Regions from separate parts of the Pedobacter sp. B4419 genome, predicted to be linked through region 2. Evidence: riboswitches for the same ligand, from Rfam matches in the RefSeq annotation. Region 2 holds a riboswitch; the other holds the start of a gene.
The links. A riboswitch is a leader RNA that binds a small molecule or an ion and turns the genes downstream of it on or off. The one in region 2 is predicted to bind cobalamin.
Positions count from the first base shown of each region.

Region 1: linked by a shared signal. The riboswitch ahead of metE (5-methyltetrahydropteroyltriglutamate--homocysteine S-methyltransferase) and the one ahead of AC570H_RS06105 (TonB-dependent receptor plug domain-containing protein) in region 2 are both predicted to bind cobalamin.

Region 1 is NZ_JCASSL010000001.1:2,287,024-2,294,774, forward strand. Features, by position in the region: gene metE (5-methyltetrahydropteroyltriglutamate--homocysteine S-methyltransferase) at 1-2,172, opposite strand, end outside; cobalamin riboswitch at 2,332-2,532, opposite strand; gene AC570H_RS09535 (3-oxoacyl-ACP reductase family protein) at 2,820-3,560, opposite strand; gene AC570H_RS09540 (winged helix-turn-helix transcriptional regulator) at 3,652-4,029, shown strand; gene AC570H_RS09545 (DUF6265 family protein) at 4,080-4,556, opposite strand; gene AC570H_RS09550 (DUF6597 domain-containing transcriptional factor) at 4,632-5,447, opposite strand; gene AC570H_RS09555 (MBG domain-containing protein) at 5,534-7,751, opposite strand, start outside.
Region 2 is NZ_JCASSL010000001.1:1,521,997-1,529,747, forward strand. Features, by position in the region: gene AC570H_RS06100 (serine hydrolase) at 1-476, opposite strand, end outside; cobalamin riboswitch at 576-764, shown strand; gene AC570H_RS06105 (TonB-dependent receptor plug domain-containing protein) at 853-2,892, shown strand; gene AC570H_RS06110 (YncE family protein) at 2,889-4,022, shown strand; gene AC570H_RS06115 (YncE family protein) at 4,032-5,162, shown strand; gene AC570H_RS06120 (PKD domain-containing protein) at 5,165-6,124, shown strand; gene AC570H_RS06125 (PKD domain-containing protein) at 6,163-7,299, shown strand; gene AC570H_RS06130 (DUF5074 domain-containing protein) at 7,423-7,751, shown strand, end outside.

The DNA.
Region 1 (7,751 bases), 770 kb from region 2:
TTTGTTGAGCAGGCTGATCATTTCTTCACGTTTGGGCACCCTTGGCGAATGGATATCGTAAACTCCGGGTCCAATTTCATTTGGATATTTAAAATCGGCAAAGGCATCCAAAAGCTCCATTTGCGAGCGCGAAGTTTCAATAGTGATCACATCGGCATCCATATGGGCAATGTGCGCGATGATATCGTTAAATTCTGAATAGCACATGTGTGTATGGATCTGGGTATCGTCTTGCACTCCACTCGCCGCAATTTTAAAGGCATTTACCGCCCAGTCTAAGTATTCCTGATGCTTTGCTGTTTGCAATGGCAAGCCTTCCCTAATGGCTGGCTCGTCTATCTGGATAATCTTGATGCCAGCCTGCTCTAAATCCATAACCTCATCACGTATGGCTAAGGCTATTTGCGCACAGGTAACAGCGCGTGGCTGATCATTGCGCACAAAAGACCACTGCAAAATGGTAACCGGCCCTGTAAGCATACCTTTCATAAACCTGGTGGTTAACGATTGTGCATAAGTGGTCCATTTTACTGTCATGGCATTTGGCCTGTACACTTCCCCATAAATTATAGGTGGCTTTACACAACGAGAGCCATAGCTCTGTACCCAACCATTTTTAGAAAAGGCAAAACCAGCCAATTGCTCGCCAAAATATTCTACCATGTCATTGCGCTCAAACTCGCCATGAACAAGCACGTCTAGGTCAATTTCTTCTTGCCATTTTACGGCTTTTGCGGTTTCTTCGGCTATCAATATGTTGTATTCTTCTAAAGAGATCGATCCATTTTTGAGTTTCGCGCGCCAGCTTCTCACTTCGGGAGTTTGTGGAAACGAACCAATGGTAGTGGTGGCATAACTTGGCAGTTTTAAGGAATTTCTTTGCTTCGTCCTGCGATCGGCAAAAACACTGGTTCTTTCAGAATCCTGTGCCGTAATTGCCGCTACCCGTTTTTGAACCGTTTGGTTATGGATAATTTTGGCATGCCTACGGTTGTGCTGTGCCAATTGGTTATCAGCCAGCTGTTTGTTCAAGGCAGGAGTTTCTTCGCCATTGGCCAATTTTTTCAAAGCCACTACCTCTGCTATTTTTTGTTTGGCAAAGGCCAGCCACTGCTTAATTTCTGCCGACAGGTTTTTCTCATCGGTTTCGAGGTCCAAATCGCATGGAGAATGCACCAATGAACAAGATGGCGCTATCCAAACCCTGTCTTTGCCCAATATGCTTACCGCTTTTTCAATGAGTTGCAAAGAGGCATCGAAATCATTCTTCCAAATATTGCGTCCATCAACCACACCTAAAGAAAGGATGGCATTTGGAGGGAAAACCTCCAATACCTTGTCCAATTGTACAGGCGCACGCACCAAATCAACATGCAGCACATTAAATGGCAAAGAGGCCACCAAAGGGAAATTGGTATTGAGGTCTTCAAAATAGGTAGCCAACACGATTTTTAGGCGTGGAAATGCCTTCCTGATCTCCTTATAGGCATTGCTGAAGGCCTGCTGTTCTTTTGCAGAAAGATCGAGGCAAAGAAAGGGCTCATCAAACTGTATATATTCCACGTTTAAAGCTTCTAGGCGACGTAAGATTTCGAAATAAACTGGCAATAGATTGTTCAGTAGCGATAGCTTATCAAAACCAGCCTCTTTTTCCTTGCCCAGCAACAAATAAGAAACCGGACCGATCAATACGGGTTTAGTGGTGATACCCAATTGTTTGGCTTCATAAAACTCGTCGATAATCTTGGTAGAGAAAAGCTTGAATTGTTGGTTTTTATAAAATTCGGGTACGATGTAATGGTAATTGGTATCGAACCATTTGGTCATTTCCATGGCTACCACATCCAGTCCGTCTTTTTGATAGCCCCTGGCCATGGCAAAATACAGGTCGAGTTCTACATTGCCACTCTTTAGGATTACTTCGTTGTAGCGTTTCGGAATCGCTCCAAAACAGAATGAATGGTCTAGTACCTGATCGTAGAATGAAAAGTCGTTAGATGGGATTACATCAATACCTGCTTGTTTTTGCAGTTCCCAGTTGGCTTGCCTCAGGTTTTTACCTACCTGAAGCACACTTTTGAAGGTGGTTTTGCCTGCCCAATAGTTTTCGCAGACCTTTTTAAGTTCGCGCTGGCTACCTATACGCGGATAGCCCAAATTTTGCGTTTGCATCTTTTAAAGATTAAGTGAATAAAATCATTAAAAGCCCTACGCCTTATCCGTACTTTGGCAATAATAAAATGGAAGGGAAACAATGCAGACATGCCAATCCCATTAGGAAAAGGCTCAAATTGCATCATACCAGACCAATGGCTTTATTACGCGAAAGCATCGTCAATTCGATAAACGGCAGGTCTCCTGACTTATCCCCCATCTTATCGCCTTCCCATTTTGATTGCTCGAAACAGTGGCTTTATGATAAGATCGTTGCCTTTACAGGCAGGATTTACAGTTGCGCGACAGCTCGTGATTTGCACACGATTCCCTATTAACCTCGATATTACACCGAGGACCGATACCGGTTGATGAAAAATAAAGTGAAGAACTTACATCGGGGTAAAGGTAGGGAATAGAAAGGTAATTTTTGCTTTTCAGTTGACAGTTTTCAGTTATCAGTTTTGGTTAATAGTTCATGTCAAATCGGCGTATCGTCATTGCGAGCGAGCGAAGCAATCTTTTATCAATGAGTTGTAAGCGCTAGTTTGCAGTTCTCGGCTTGCAATTAAACCGCAAAGCATACAAGCACCGATCTTTGCACGGTTCTTGTATGCTTTGCGGTCAAACCAGTCAGCCAATGAACTAATGAACCAATGAACCAACTAAGCGTTCAATCCACCATCAATAGTCAAGGCACTGCCGGTAATGTATTTTCCTTCTTCGCTGGCCAAAAAAGCCACCAAGCCAGCAACATCGGCCCCAGTGCCATATTCTGGCAAGGCCATGCGGGTTCTTAAGAAATCGGCCAGTTCGCTATTTGCCGGGTTCATATCGGTATCAATTGGACCTGGTTGTACCACATTTACAGTAATGCCTTTCTTGCCTAAATCTCTAGCCAAGCCACGTGTAAAGCCTTGAACCGCAGCTTTGCTCATTACGTATAATGTGCCACCTGGACCACCTGCATTATCGGCCATATTGCTGCCAATAGTAATGATACGGCCACCTGTAGGCAAGTGTTTTACCGCAGCCAATGCCGCCGCATAAACCGCTCTTACATTTACCGCCATTATATCTTCATAATCTTGTAGGGTATGCTCTTCAAATGCACTTCCGATATAAATTCCGGCGTTGCTTACCAAAATATCAAGTGCACCAAATTGCGCAACGGTTTGTTCAACCGCTGCTGTTACGGCAACAGGATCGGCACTATTGGCTGCAATGGCTTGGGCTTGGCCACCATTGGCATTAACTTCTTGCACCAAGGCTTCTGCTTTCTCTGGAGAGCTGTGATAAGTAAAGGCTACAATAGCGCCTTCGGCTGCTAATCTTTTAACGATGGCGGCACCAATGCCACGGCTGCCTCCGGTTACTAGGGCAATTTTATTTGCTAATTTTTTCATGATTTTTCTATTTTTTCTTCAAAATTAAACAGCTTTCTTCTATATTTGATTGTACACGATAAATTGTTAGGTACTAACAAAAAAGTAAGTAATGAGAAAAGAGACTTCAACCAACGCCATTAACGAAAAGCAGATTAACGACAGCTGTGGCATGGCCTATTCGCTGCATGTATTAGGTGGCCGTTGGAAACCAGCCATTTTATGCAGACTAACCTATGGTACCTGGCGTTTTGGTGAGCTGAGAAAGAGCATTGATGGCATTTCTGAGCGGATGCTGGTGGCACAGCTACGCGAATTGGAAAACGACAGGGTGATTGAACGCCTGGTTTACCCAGAAGTACCACCACGTGTAGAGTATCGTTTAACTGCCTTGGGCGAAACCATGAAACCCATGCTTAAGGCTATGTCTGACTGGGGCAATATGCACCGAGAAACGGTAAATCCTACCGAAATTGAGGAATTGGTATAAACAAAAAAGCCCCTTAAAGAGGCTTTGACTTATGCTTGAAGATGCATTTGTTAATCTTTTCTGCGCATCTTGAATTTTTGCGATTTGAATTTGCCGTTGATCGTGCCTGAGATTTCGGCTACCAGCGAATCTTTGTTGATCTGTTTATAGCTGATCTGTTGCGGAAAGTCGTGGGCAGGGTTTTCAAATACCATTTCGGTTGCTGAAACAGTTTTAGCTTTAAAACTAACTGGTTTGCCACCATTCTGGTTCTTCACCGTTGGAATATAAAAAAGACCATCGGCTTGCTGTGCCAATTTGATGTTTTCAAAAACCATGGTATCTTTCTCTTTGATCACGTAGCTTTTACCATGAAATTCGGTAGACGATGCCTTTACCCAACTTTCGTACATCGTGCCACGGGCCGTTTTTTGCTCCCAGGTGCCAATCAGCCATTTGGTTTTGTCTAAATCTGTAAATGCTGCTTTAAAAGCAAGGGCAACAATTGCCACGAAGGCCAATGCAAGGCCACACATCATTTTTTTCATAAGTATCCTCTGTTTTAAATTTATAAGACAAATTTGCGCATCAGCAAATACAAAAAATTGTAAAAACACGACAGCTTATTCCGAGCTAACCAGTAAAGCCGAAAGTTGCAGGTTAGCGGCATAGAACTTCTTCGGACTGATGCCCGTAAATTCTTTAAAATCCTTGATAAAATGAGCCTGATCGTAATAAGAAGCCTCATGAGCCACATCCGTTAAATTATCAAAACGTTTTTCCAACAGCATTTTTAAAGCCGTCTGTAGTCTTATAATCTTATTCAATTGCTTTGGACTTAATCCCACGTTTGTGGCAAACTTACGTTCCAATTGTCTACGGTTTATCTTGAGCTGTTCGCTCAATTCACCTACAGAAAGCTGTCCGTTGAGGGCAAGCATGGCGCTTACGCAGGATTTGACCAAATTATTCGCAACTTCAGTTTCCTCAAGTTTATGGAGCAGAAATGTTTCAGCGATTTTAATCCTTTCGGCAGTAGTTTTTGCAGCCAACACTGCTTTTTCTAACCGAAGTCCGGCATCGCCAAACAACTCGGCCAAAGGAACGGCTCTATTTTCTAGTTGTTGTGCATCGAGCTTTGTAAAGGGCAAAAAACCATCTGGATTAAAACGGACTGCGAAAATCCCGGTTGCTCCAGTTGGTGCAATGTCTAACGCTGAGGTAATTTGACCAAAAACAAAACAGCGGGACTGAATGACATAGGTCTCTTCGCTTTGATATTGCTTGTACAGGTCGCCGTAATGGAAAATCATTTCCATACAGCCATCGGGCACAATTCTTTGCTTCTGTTCGCTCGCCAAAGCAGGACTTTCTAGAGTCCAGGCACATTTGACAAAGGCGTTGAGTTCGGGACTGATTTGAAAAGTTTGATAATCCATGTTGCTCCTATTACCCAAATATAAGGAAATAAAAAGGGGCATCAATTGCTTTGAATGCCCTTTTTATTTGTTGCTGTTGAAGAATCTTACCTCAACAAGGTTATAAAGCCCTTCTTAGTACCAAAACCAGTTCCAAAATCAATAATGTAATAATAGGTACCTTCAGCCAATGGCGAACCATTGAGCGTGGCATCCCAATTGTTTTTATAGCCTTTTACCTTAAAAATGGTTTTTCCGGCACGGTCAAAAATGGTGACCGAGTTGTTTGGATACAGATCGATATTTTCTACAGTCCAATAATCATTTACGCCATCACCATTCGGCGAAATAATATTAGTGGCATTTAAGGTTTTAAAATCCTCTTTTACTTCTATGGTGATGCGCTGGGTACTGCTTCTTCCATAAATGTTGCTTCCGGTAACCGTATAAGTTGTAGTTAGCGAAGGACGAACGGTTAAAGTCGCGCTGTTTTGTCCGGCTACAATTCCATTTGCCGTAGCCCATTGGTAGGTTACTGCTCCCATTGCCGTTAACAAAGCTGTTTCGCCTTTGCTAATGCTATTGCCAAGGTTGCTGGTAATGGCAATGATTGGCGCCGGATTATCCGCAATTTTCAAACTTTGAATAACCGGATCAGCGGCTATGTAATTGGCGTTTCCGGCTTGGCTTGCCGTAATGTTTACCGTACCTGCTTTGAGGATCTCAACCTGATTGCCATTAATGATCCGGGCAATGCTTACATCGCTACTGGTGTAACTCACCGTCAAACCTGAACTGGCTGTTGCCGTAAGCTGAAATGGCGTATCGGTAGAGAGCTTATCTGGCAAAGCTGCAAAGCTGATGGTCTGTGTGGTGCCATTAATGGTTAAAGTACCAGCAACATAAGTGATCGCATAATTTTGCGTCACTGCTCCACTAGCCGTAATCGGATAAGTACCAGCCAGCGAAGACAGCGTAGCCGGAGTACTTAAATTAACCGGGGTGGTGAATACAGTAGCATTTTCTGTACCTACGAAACCCGAATAGCTTGCCGTTAAAACAGGATTGGCCTGATTGAATAATTTGGTTTTGTTATCGGCAGTAATGACCAAGGCTTTTTTGCCAATAGCAAAGCCTGCACCTGTAAAGTTTAGCGTATAATTACCGTTCAGTGCCAAGCTATTTTGATTGATGGCATAGGTGCCAACGTTCTCGCCTGTTGTTCTTGAAAGTGAACCTGAGAAGCTATCACCGGTTACTAAAGCTGGACTGAAAGTGTAAGTCAAGGCTGGATCTGAATCGCCATAGGTTTTGCTTTTCGCATCAGCGATGACATTAATCGTTTTCTTGCCGATAGTCAAATCTGCTCCAGTATAGTTCACGATATAGTTGCTATTCAGCGCCAAGCTGTTTTGATTGATGGCATACGAACCTATATTCTCGCCCGTTGCTCTTAACAATGAACCTGTAAAGCTGTCGCCTGTTATTAAAGCCGGACTGAAAGTATAAGTCAAAGCTGGATCTGAATCGCCATAGGTTTTGCTTTTCGCATCAGCGATGACATTAATCGTTTTCTTGCCGATAGTCAGATCAGCACCAGTATAGTTCAAGGTATAGTTGCCACTTAAAGACAAGCTATTTTGATTGATGGCATATGAACCTATATTCTCGCCCGTTGTTCTTAAAAGCGAGCCTGTAAAGCTGTCGCCTGTTATTAAAGCCGGACTGAAGGTATAAGTTAAAGCTGGATCTGAATCGCCATAGGTTTTGCTTTTTGCATCAGCGATGACATCAACCGTTTTCTTGCCGATAGTCAAATCGGCTCCAGTATAGTTCAAGGTATAGTTGCCACTTAAAGACAAGCTATTTTGATTGATGGCATAGGCACCCACATTCTCGCCCGTTGTTCTTAAAAGCGAGCCTGTAAAGCTGTCGCCGGTTATTAAAGCCGGGCTGAAGGTATAAGTTAAAGCTGGATCTGAATCACCATAGGTTTTGCTTTTTGCATCAGCGATGACAGCTATTGTTTTCTTGCCGATTGTCAGGTCAGCACTGCTATAGTTCAAGGTATAGTTGTTGTTCAACGCCAAGCTGTTTTGATTAATGGCATAAGCACCCACATTCTCTCCAGTTCTTCTTGAAAGCGAACCTGAGAAGCTATCTCCGCTTACCAAAGCTGGACTGAAAGTATAGGTCAAGGCTGGATCAGCATCGCCATAGATTTTATTTTTAGTATCAGCGATGACATCAACCGTTTTCTTGCCGATGGTCAAATCCGCACCAGTATAGTTCAAGGTATAGTTGCCGTTCAGCGCCAAGCTGTTT
Region 2 (7,751 bases):
AACTCAAATAATCGATTAAAGGCATCATTATCGCTGGTTAAGAGTATCTTTTTAACGTAATGTTCAATGGAAGGCTTTCCGTTTGCGGCGCTTTCGTCTTTCAAAACCTTGGTCTGGCCTTTAAAGCTGCTATCGGTTAGCATAACCAGATCGGCACTCATGCCTTTGCTTTTTAACGCATTTACCTTTTCTAAGGCAAAGACTACGGCAGCCAGCTTAACAGTACTGGCGGGGTAAAAATACCGTTGCGGATTAAAATTGTAGCTAAAGGTTTTAAAACTCGGTTTATTGTTTTTATCGCGGTTCACCTGTGTATAGATTACCTGAACTTCGTTTTTGTTGGGGTGATTTAAAATTCCCGAAAAGAGTTCAGGCTTGTCTTGCATTAGTTTTTGCAGGAAAACGGTGTCTGTTTGTTGTGCCATCGCCTGGATGCTGATGATAAATAATGAACAAAGGGATAATAAGGTACGCATAAGCTCTATTTTGAACCTAAATATAGGGTTTTATAAGCGTTTGCAAAACCGTGTAATTGTAACATCTCCTTGCCATATTTGCTTCTGTGCTTAATTTGGCTATATTTGCATCGCTTTTGGTTCCCGATTTTAGGATTGGGATTAAAAGGGAATACGGTGTAAATCCGTAACTGTCCCGCAGCTGTAAGCTCTGTAACGATTTTCAAATCTTGGCCACTTTTTCGCAAGAAAGGGGAAGGCAGGAAATCGGGAGTAAGTCAGAAGACCTGCCTTAGCATTATATTTTCATAGCTTTCGGGGATTGAAGCTAGGAGTAGATGCTTGTTGATACATGCTCCTTAATTTCTGTTTGCTGTGGGTTTAACTCACAACAAAAATGACAAAAAAGAATCTGGCCTTTTTTAAAGGCTATGTTGCTTTTATTGGTTTCGCTGTAGGGGGAATGCTGTGCGCATTTCCAGGCATTGCCCTTGCCCAAAATACCGATACGCTGACCAAGGTTAACCAACTTAAAGAGGTCAAGATAAACGAATATCGCGTAAGCAGGCAAAGCTTGTCGCCAGCTGCCCTGCAGGTTTTAACGGCCGAAGACCTGAAGCGGATCAATAGCCTATCTGTTGCCGATGCCATTAGGTATTTTTCTGGCGTACAGCTCAAAGACTACGGAGGCATTGGTGGTTTAAAAACGGTCAATGTCAGGAGTATGGGTACTAACCACACCGCTATTTTTTATGATGGCATCCAATTGGGCAATGCGCAGAATGGCCAGGTAGACCTGGGAAAATATTCACTGGACAACTTAGAGGAGGTTTCACTCATCAGTGGACAAAGCAACGAGCAGCTGCAACCAGCCAAGGGCTATGCTTCGGCAAGTGCCATCTACCTTAAAACAAGGGCTCCGATTTTTGAGGATAGAAAATACAGCATTAGCGCCAATTTTAAAACCGGAGATTTCGGTTTGATCAATCCTGCATTTGTTTATCAGCGCGAAATCAGCAACAACATTTCGGCCAGTGTAAGCAGCGAATACATCAGGGCCAATGGAAAATACAAATTTAGGTATACCAACGGTATTTATGATACTGCAGCGGTAAGAAATAACGGCGATGTAAATAGATTCAGGCTAGAAACGTCTTTATTTGGCAAACTTAACAAACAAGGGAAATGGCATGCGCAGCTTTACTCTTTTTTATCAGACAGGGGATTGCCAGGTGCCATCGTTTCTAATAAATTCGATTACAACCAGCGCATCTGGGACAGAAACGTATTTGTACAAGGCAATGTAACGCAAAACTTTGGCGAACGGTTATCCATTTTGCTCAACACCAAACTGGCTTATGATTATACCCGTTTTCTCGATCCGGAATATGTAACCATTAACGGTTTTCTTGATAATCGTTTTCACGAAAGGGAAGCCTACGTTTCTTTGGCCGCCAATTATAAACTGGCCAGCATATGGAATGTGTCTTTCGCATCAGATTATCAATATCAAGACCTCAAAGCCAATCTTTATCGCTTTGCTTATCCCCGCAGAAATACCTTTTTAAATGTGCTTAGTACTTCACTAAAGCTAGAAAGGCTCGAAGTTCAGGCAAATATCCTGAGCACTACCATCAATGACGAGGTTAAAGAATATTCTTCGGCAGGAAATAAGCAAGTGTTTAGTCCGACACTGATGTTTTCTTGGAAACCGATGGAGCGGTCAAACCTGAGGCTAAGGGGTTTTTATAAGGATATTTTCAGGATGCCTACTTTTAACGACCTCTATTATACTTTTATTGGCAATACTTTGCTCAAACCCGAGTTTGCCAAACAATACGATTTGGGTTTTACCTACCTCAGTTCATTTAAGGAGCAGCGCCTTGCCTATATCGAAGTTCAGGGCGATGTGTATTACAACCAGATAAAAGATAAGATCATTGCGCAGCCGGGTGCGAACCTGATCCGTTGGATCATGTACAATTTGGGCAAGGTAGCCATCAAAGGAGCAGAACTGAACCTGAAAAGCGGTTGGAGGTTTGGAAAAGACGTGGCAATTGGCGCAGCCATCAATTACACGTTTCAACAGGCTGTTGATGTAACCGACCCTGCGGAGGATAATTATAGGCAACAAATCCCTTATATCCCTAAACACAGCGGTTCTTTCTTGGCCAAAATAGATTATCGCAAATGGCACGCCAACTACAGTTTTATCTATACCGGTTATCGCTATAACCAAAAAGCCAATATCATTTACAATTACATGGAGCCTTGGTACACGCACGATTTTGCCTTGAGCTATCAGTTTAAGCTTCGTCAGGCCAATTTTAACCTTAATGGCGAAGTAAACAACCTACTTAACCAATACTATGATGTTATTCCAAACTTCCCGATGCCCGGAAGGAATTACCGGATCACCTTGAATTTTAAGCTATGAGCCTGACCAATAAATCATATTGCCTCTTGATTGCTTTTTCGCTGATCTTTTGGGGCTGCAGAAAAGACCCTAAGCCTTTGCCTGCAGAAATTAGTCGCATTGAGCCAGACCCCACCTCAGCCATTAAAGGTTTTTACCTGGTTAACGAGGGCAACATGAACATGAACAAGGCTTCTCTTGACTATCTCGACCTGGTTAATGGCATTTATACCCGTAACCTCTACAATCAGGTTAATCCAGAAGTAACCAAGGGTTTGGGTGATGTAGGCAATGATATTGCCATATACGGCAGCAAGCTATATGTAGTAGTTAATATCTCTAACAAGGTAGAAGTGTTGAATGTCAAAACCGGCAGGCGCATCGGCCAGATCAACATCACAAATTGTCGCTACATTACATTTAACAATGGCAAAGCCTATGTGAGTGCTTATTTGGGCCGCGTAGGCGATCCGACAGCACCCAATGGAATTGTAGCAGAAATCGATACCGCTAAGCTGATCATCAACCGCACGGTAGAGGTAGGCCGGCAGCCAGAAGAAATGGCTGTTGTAGGCAACAAACTCTATATCGCCAACTCGGGTGGCTATAGTCCGCCAAACTACGAAAGCACGGTTTCGGTAATTGACCTCGCCAATTTCAGGGAAGAAAAACGCATTCAGGTAGCGCTAAACCTGCACCGCTTAAAGGCCGATCGCTATGGCGATCTCTATGTGACCTCGAGAGGCGATTATTATACCATTCCTTCACGGCTTTATGTAATCGATACCCATACCGATCAGGTTAAAAAGGTTTTTGATATCGCGGCCAGCAACCTGGCTATAGACGATGACCTGGCTTACGTGTACAGTACGGAGTGGAGCTACATCCAAGGCAAGAATACCATCAGCTACCACATGATCGATATCAGGAACGAAACCCTGCTTGCCCAAAAATTTATAACCGACGGTACGGAAAAGAACATCAAGATTCCTTATGGCATTGCCGTAAACCGGGTCAACAAAGATGTTTACGTAACCGATGCCAAAGATTATGTAACACCCGGCAAGCTGCACTGCTATAATGCTTTTGGGAAATTAAAATGGTCGTTAACTACCGGTGATATTCCGGCACACATTGCTTTTGTTTACTAAAAATCAGATATGAAAACCCTTTACAACAAACATTTCAAAACAATAGCGTTTGCCTTTTTATTAGGCACGTTATTGATCAGTTCCTGCAAAAAGGACCGTACACCTGCGCCCGAGCCAAAAGTTCCGGAAATAACGGGTACAAAAGGCATCTATGTGCTTTGCGAAGGTTCAATGGGCTATAACAACAGTTCGCTTACCTACTACGATGTTGCAAGCAAAAAAGTAGAAACGGATTATTTCAAAAAGATTAATGGGAGATCGCTGGGAGAAACAGCCAATGATCTAAAAGCCTATGGCAGCAAAATGTACTGTGTAGTAGCAGGCATCCAGGGAAAGACACAGTCTTTTGTAGAGGTGATTGACATTGCAACAGGACGCTCATTAAAAAGCATTCCCTTTAATGCCAATGGCGATGGTTTGATGCCCAGATACGTTGCTTTCTATAAAAATAAGGCTTATGTATCTCGTTATGATGGCAAAATCAGCCGCATTGATACCGCTTCTTTAACAGTTGATTTGGAGCTGCAGCTGATGAATGGCGCCTCGCCAGCTACCGGACTGGAAGGACTGGCCGTAGCAAACGGAAAATTATATGTAACCAATTCCAATCATCCTTATTATCCAACCGGACTAAAAGATAAAGTTACGGTAATCGATTTGGCCACTTTTACCAAAATCAAAGACATTACCGTAAGCTACAATCCGGTAAAGATTGCCGCTGCGCAAAATGGCGATCTGTTGGTGGTTTCGTGGGGAGACTACGGCACGATATTGCCAACGTTGCAACGCATCAACAGTGTAACCGATGCTGTAACTGGAAATTACGATTATAATGTAGGTCCAATTGCCATCAATAAAAACAAGGCCTACCTGATTACCGACTGGAATATGAATTCTGCATCGCTTGAGGTAAGTACTGGAATTGCCGGAGGAAGTCTGATTACCGATGGAACCGCAACAGGTTTAATGTATGGGGTAACCGTAAATCCTTTCGATGACACTTTTGTAATTGCAGATGCGATCAGTTTTGGAAGCGATGTGGGCAAGGCTATCGTCTTTGATAAAAACGGCAAGTTCAAGTATGATTTTGCAACTGGCGCTACACCTCAGCACGCCGTATTTAATTATAGCTATAAATAAAAATGAAGAATTATTCTTTCAAGACCAACATCAGATACCTAGGATTGGTGCTGGTACTTTTAGTGGTTTCCTGTAAAAAAAGCAAGGAAGATGATAAACCTTTGCCAAAGGCTAATAGTCCCTTTATCAGCAAGATATTTGATTATAAGCCAGCACCGGGACAGTTTATTAACGATGCGAGTTACGGCACCTTGGCAAAGGCCAATGCATTGATTGGCACGGCCGATAATGGTTTGTTGTCTTTAGGAGCTTATGGGGGCTTTGTGGTATTCGGCTTTGATCATGCCATCAAAAACGAAACTGGCTTTGATCTCGGTATTTTTGGCAATCCACTGGTTGGCGTAGGGATGGAATGGTCTGAGCCAGGTATTGTTTGCGTTATGCAAGACAAAAACAAAAACGGACTACCTGATGATGGCGAATGGTACGAATTGGCTGGTAGCGAATACAATGCACCAGAAACCAAGAAAAACTACAAAATCACTTACTATATGCCGAATGCGCTTGCCGATGATATCAAGTGGACCGACAACTTAGGCCGCGAAGGCTACGTGCTAAGAAACATGTTCCATAACCAGCAATATTATCCCAATTGGGTTAGCGGAACAGAGATTTCATTTGAAGGCACCCTGCTCAAAAATACTTTAGCTGATAATGGCATCGTTACCAATTTCCCTTTTGCTTTTGGCTATGCCGATAACGGCTCTGCAACCTATTTGGCGCTGCAAGACCAGTTGGGCAGGGGCTACAATGCCTTTGATATCGATTGGGCTGTTGATCAAAGCGGGAAAAGGGTGTCGCTGGCCGATATAGATTTTGTGAAGGTATATACCGGACAGAATGCTAACGGAAATCCTTTTCATCCTGTAACCGATAATCCACATTCTCGCTACTTGGGAGAGATATCCACAGAAATTGCCGGCGCCATAGATATCCGCCTGTATCAGCAACAGAAAAAATAAACAACAAATTATAAAATCAAACTAATTAACCCTTTAAAATGAGAATTACAAAATACCTCTTACTCGCTACTTTATTTGTTTCAATATTAGCTGCTTGTCAAAAAGACGAGGCTGCAAAGCCACCTGTGCCTATTTTGGGAAACACAATTCCCGAAGTTTCTGTTAAGCTCAAGGAAAAATATGATTTCAAGGTAACTACGCTCAATGGCGAAACATTTAGCAACGAATGGACCCTTGACGGCAAAGTGGTAGGCAACAACTACAATTACACCTTTACCCCAACTATAGCTGGCACTTATACCTTGGTCTATAAGGCAAGCAACGCCACTGGCAGTTTTTCATATACCTATAAAATCACGGTACCTGTGCCAGTAGTGGCGCCAACGGCAAACAGCAGCAAATTCATTAGTACGGTATTCGAGTACTTGCCGGCACCAGGCCAATTCATCAACGAAGCTTCAGTTGGCTCTTTGGCCCAGGCACAAAAGCTAATCGGCAATACCAATAACCTTTTAACCCTTGGCGCTTTTGGCGGTTATATTATTTTTGGCTTCGACCACTCTGTAAACAACCAAACAGGTAATGATTTGGCTATTTATGGCAATCCGATAGGAGGTACCACACCTTGGGCCGAACCCGGAATTGTAATGGTAAGCCAAGATAAAAACGGAAATGGTTTGCCTGATGACGAATGGTATGAATTGGCAGGAAGCGAATACAATGATCTTTCGACCATTAAGAACTACGAAATCACCTATACAAATCCAAAAGGCTATGCCAATGTAACCTGGACAGATAACCAAGGCAAAAGCGGTTCGGTAGACATCAATAATTTCCACAAGCACAATTACTATCCAGAATTTGCGCCAAACCAAGAAACATTGACGCTTAAAGGAACCTTGTTAAGGTCTACTTGGGGCAAAAACGGAAGCATCTTTATCAATGCTGCTTTTTCTTGGGGCTATACCGATAGCTGGTCTATTGGCGATGATTACCAAACCAATAAATACAATGGCTTCGATATTTCTTGGGCGGTAGATAAAACCGGTAAAAAAGTTGACCTTAAAACCATCGATTTTGTGAAAGTATACACTGCCCAAAACGAAAAAGGAAATACATTGATGGGCGAAATCTCAACAGAAATTAAAGGCGCAAGCGATTTGAACATTAAATAGTTATTGAATATTTCAATGAAAGAATGGAGAATGGCCTATCGCTTAACTCTTTTCGCTCTACTGAATACGCTCTACTCAATACGCTTTACGCAATACGCAATACGCAAAACAATCACACACCACATGAAACAACTTACATCACAAAAACTTCCCTTATTGATTGCCTTAATTACACTTTTTCTGTTTTCTTGTCAAAAAGACAAGGTAACGGTAGAAGAGCCAGCAACAGTAAAGGGCAAATATGAAAACGGCTTCTTTATTGTAAACGAAGGCTGGTTTGGCCACGGCACCGGAGAAGTTAATTTTTATGACTACAATTCCGGAAAACTTGTCGACAGCATTTTTAAACGAGAAAACCCAAGCAACAACCTTAATCCGGCGAGTTCAACACTTCAGTTCGGAACTATTTTTAACAACAATATGTATTTGGTGAGTAAGGTTGGCGGCCCAAT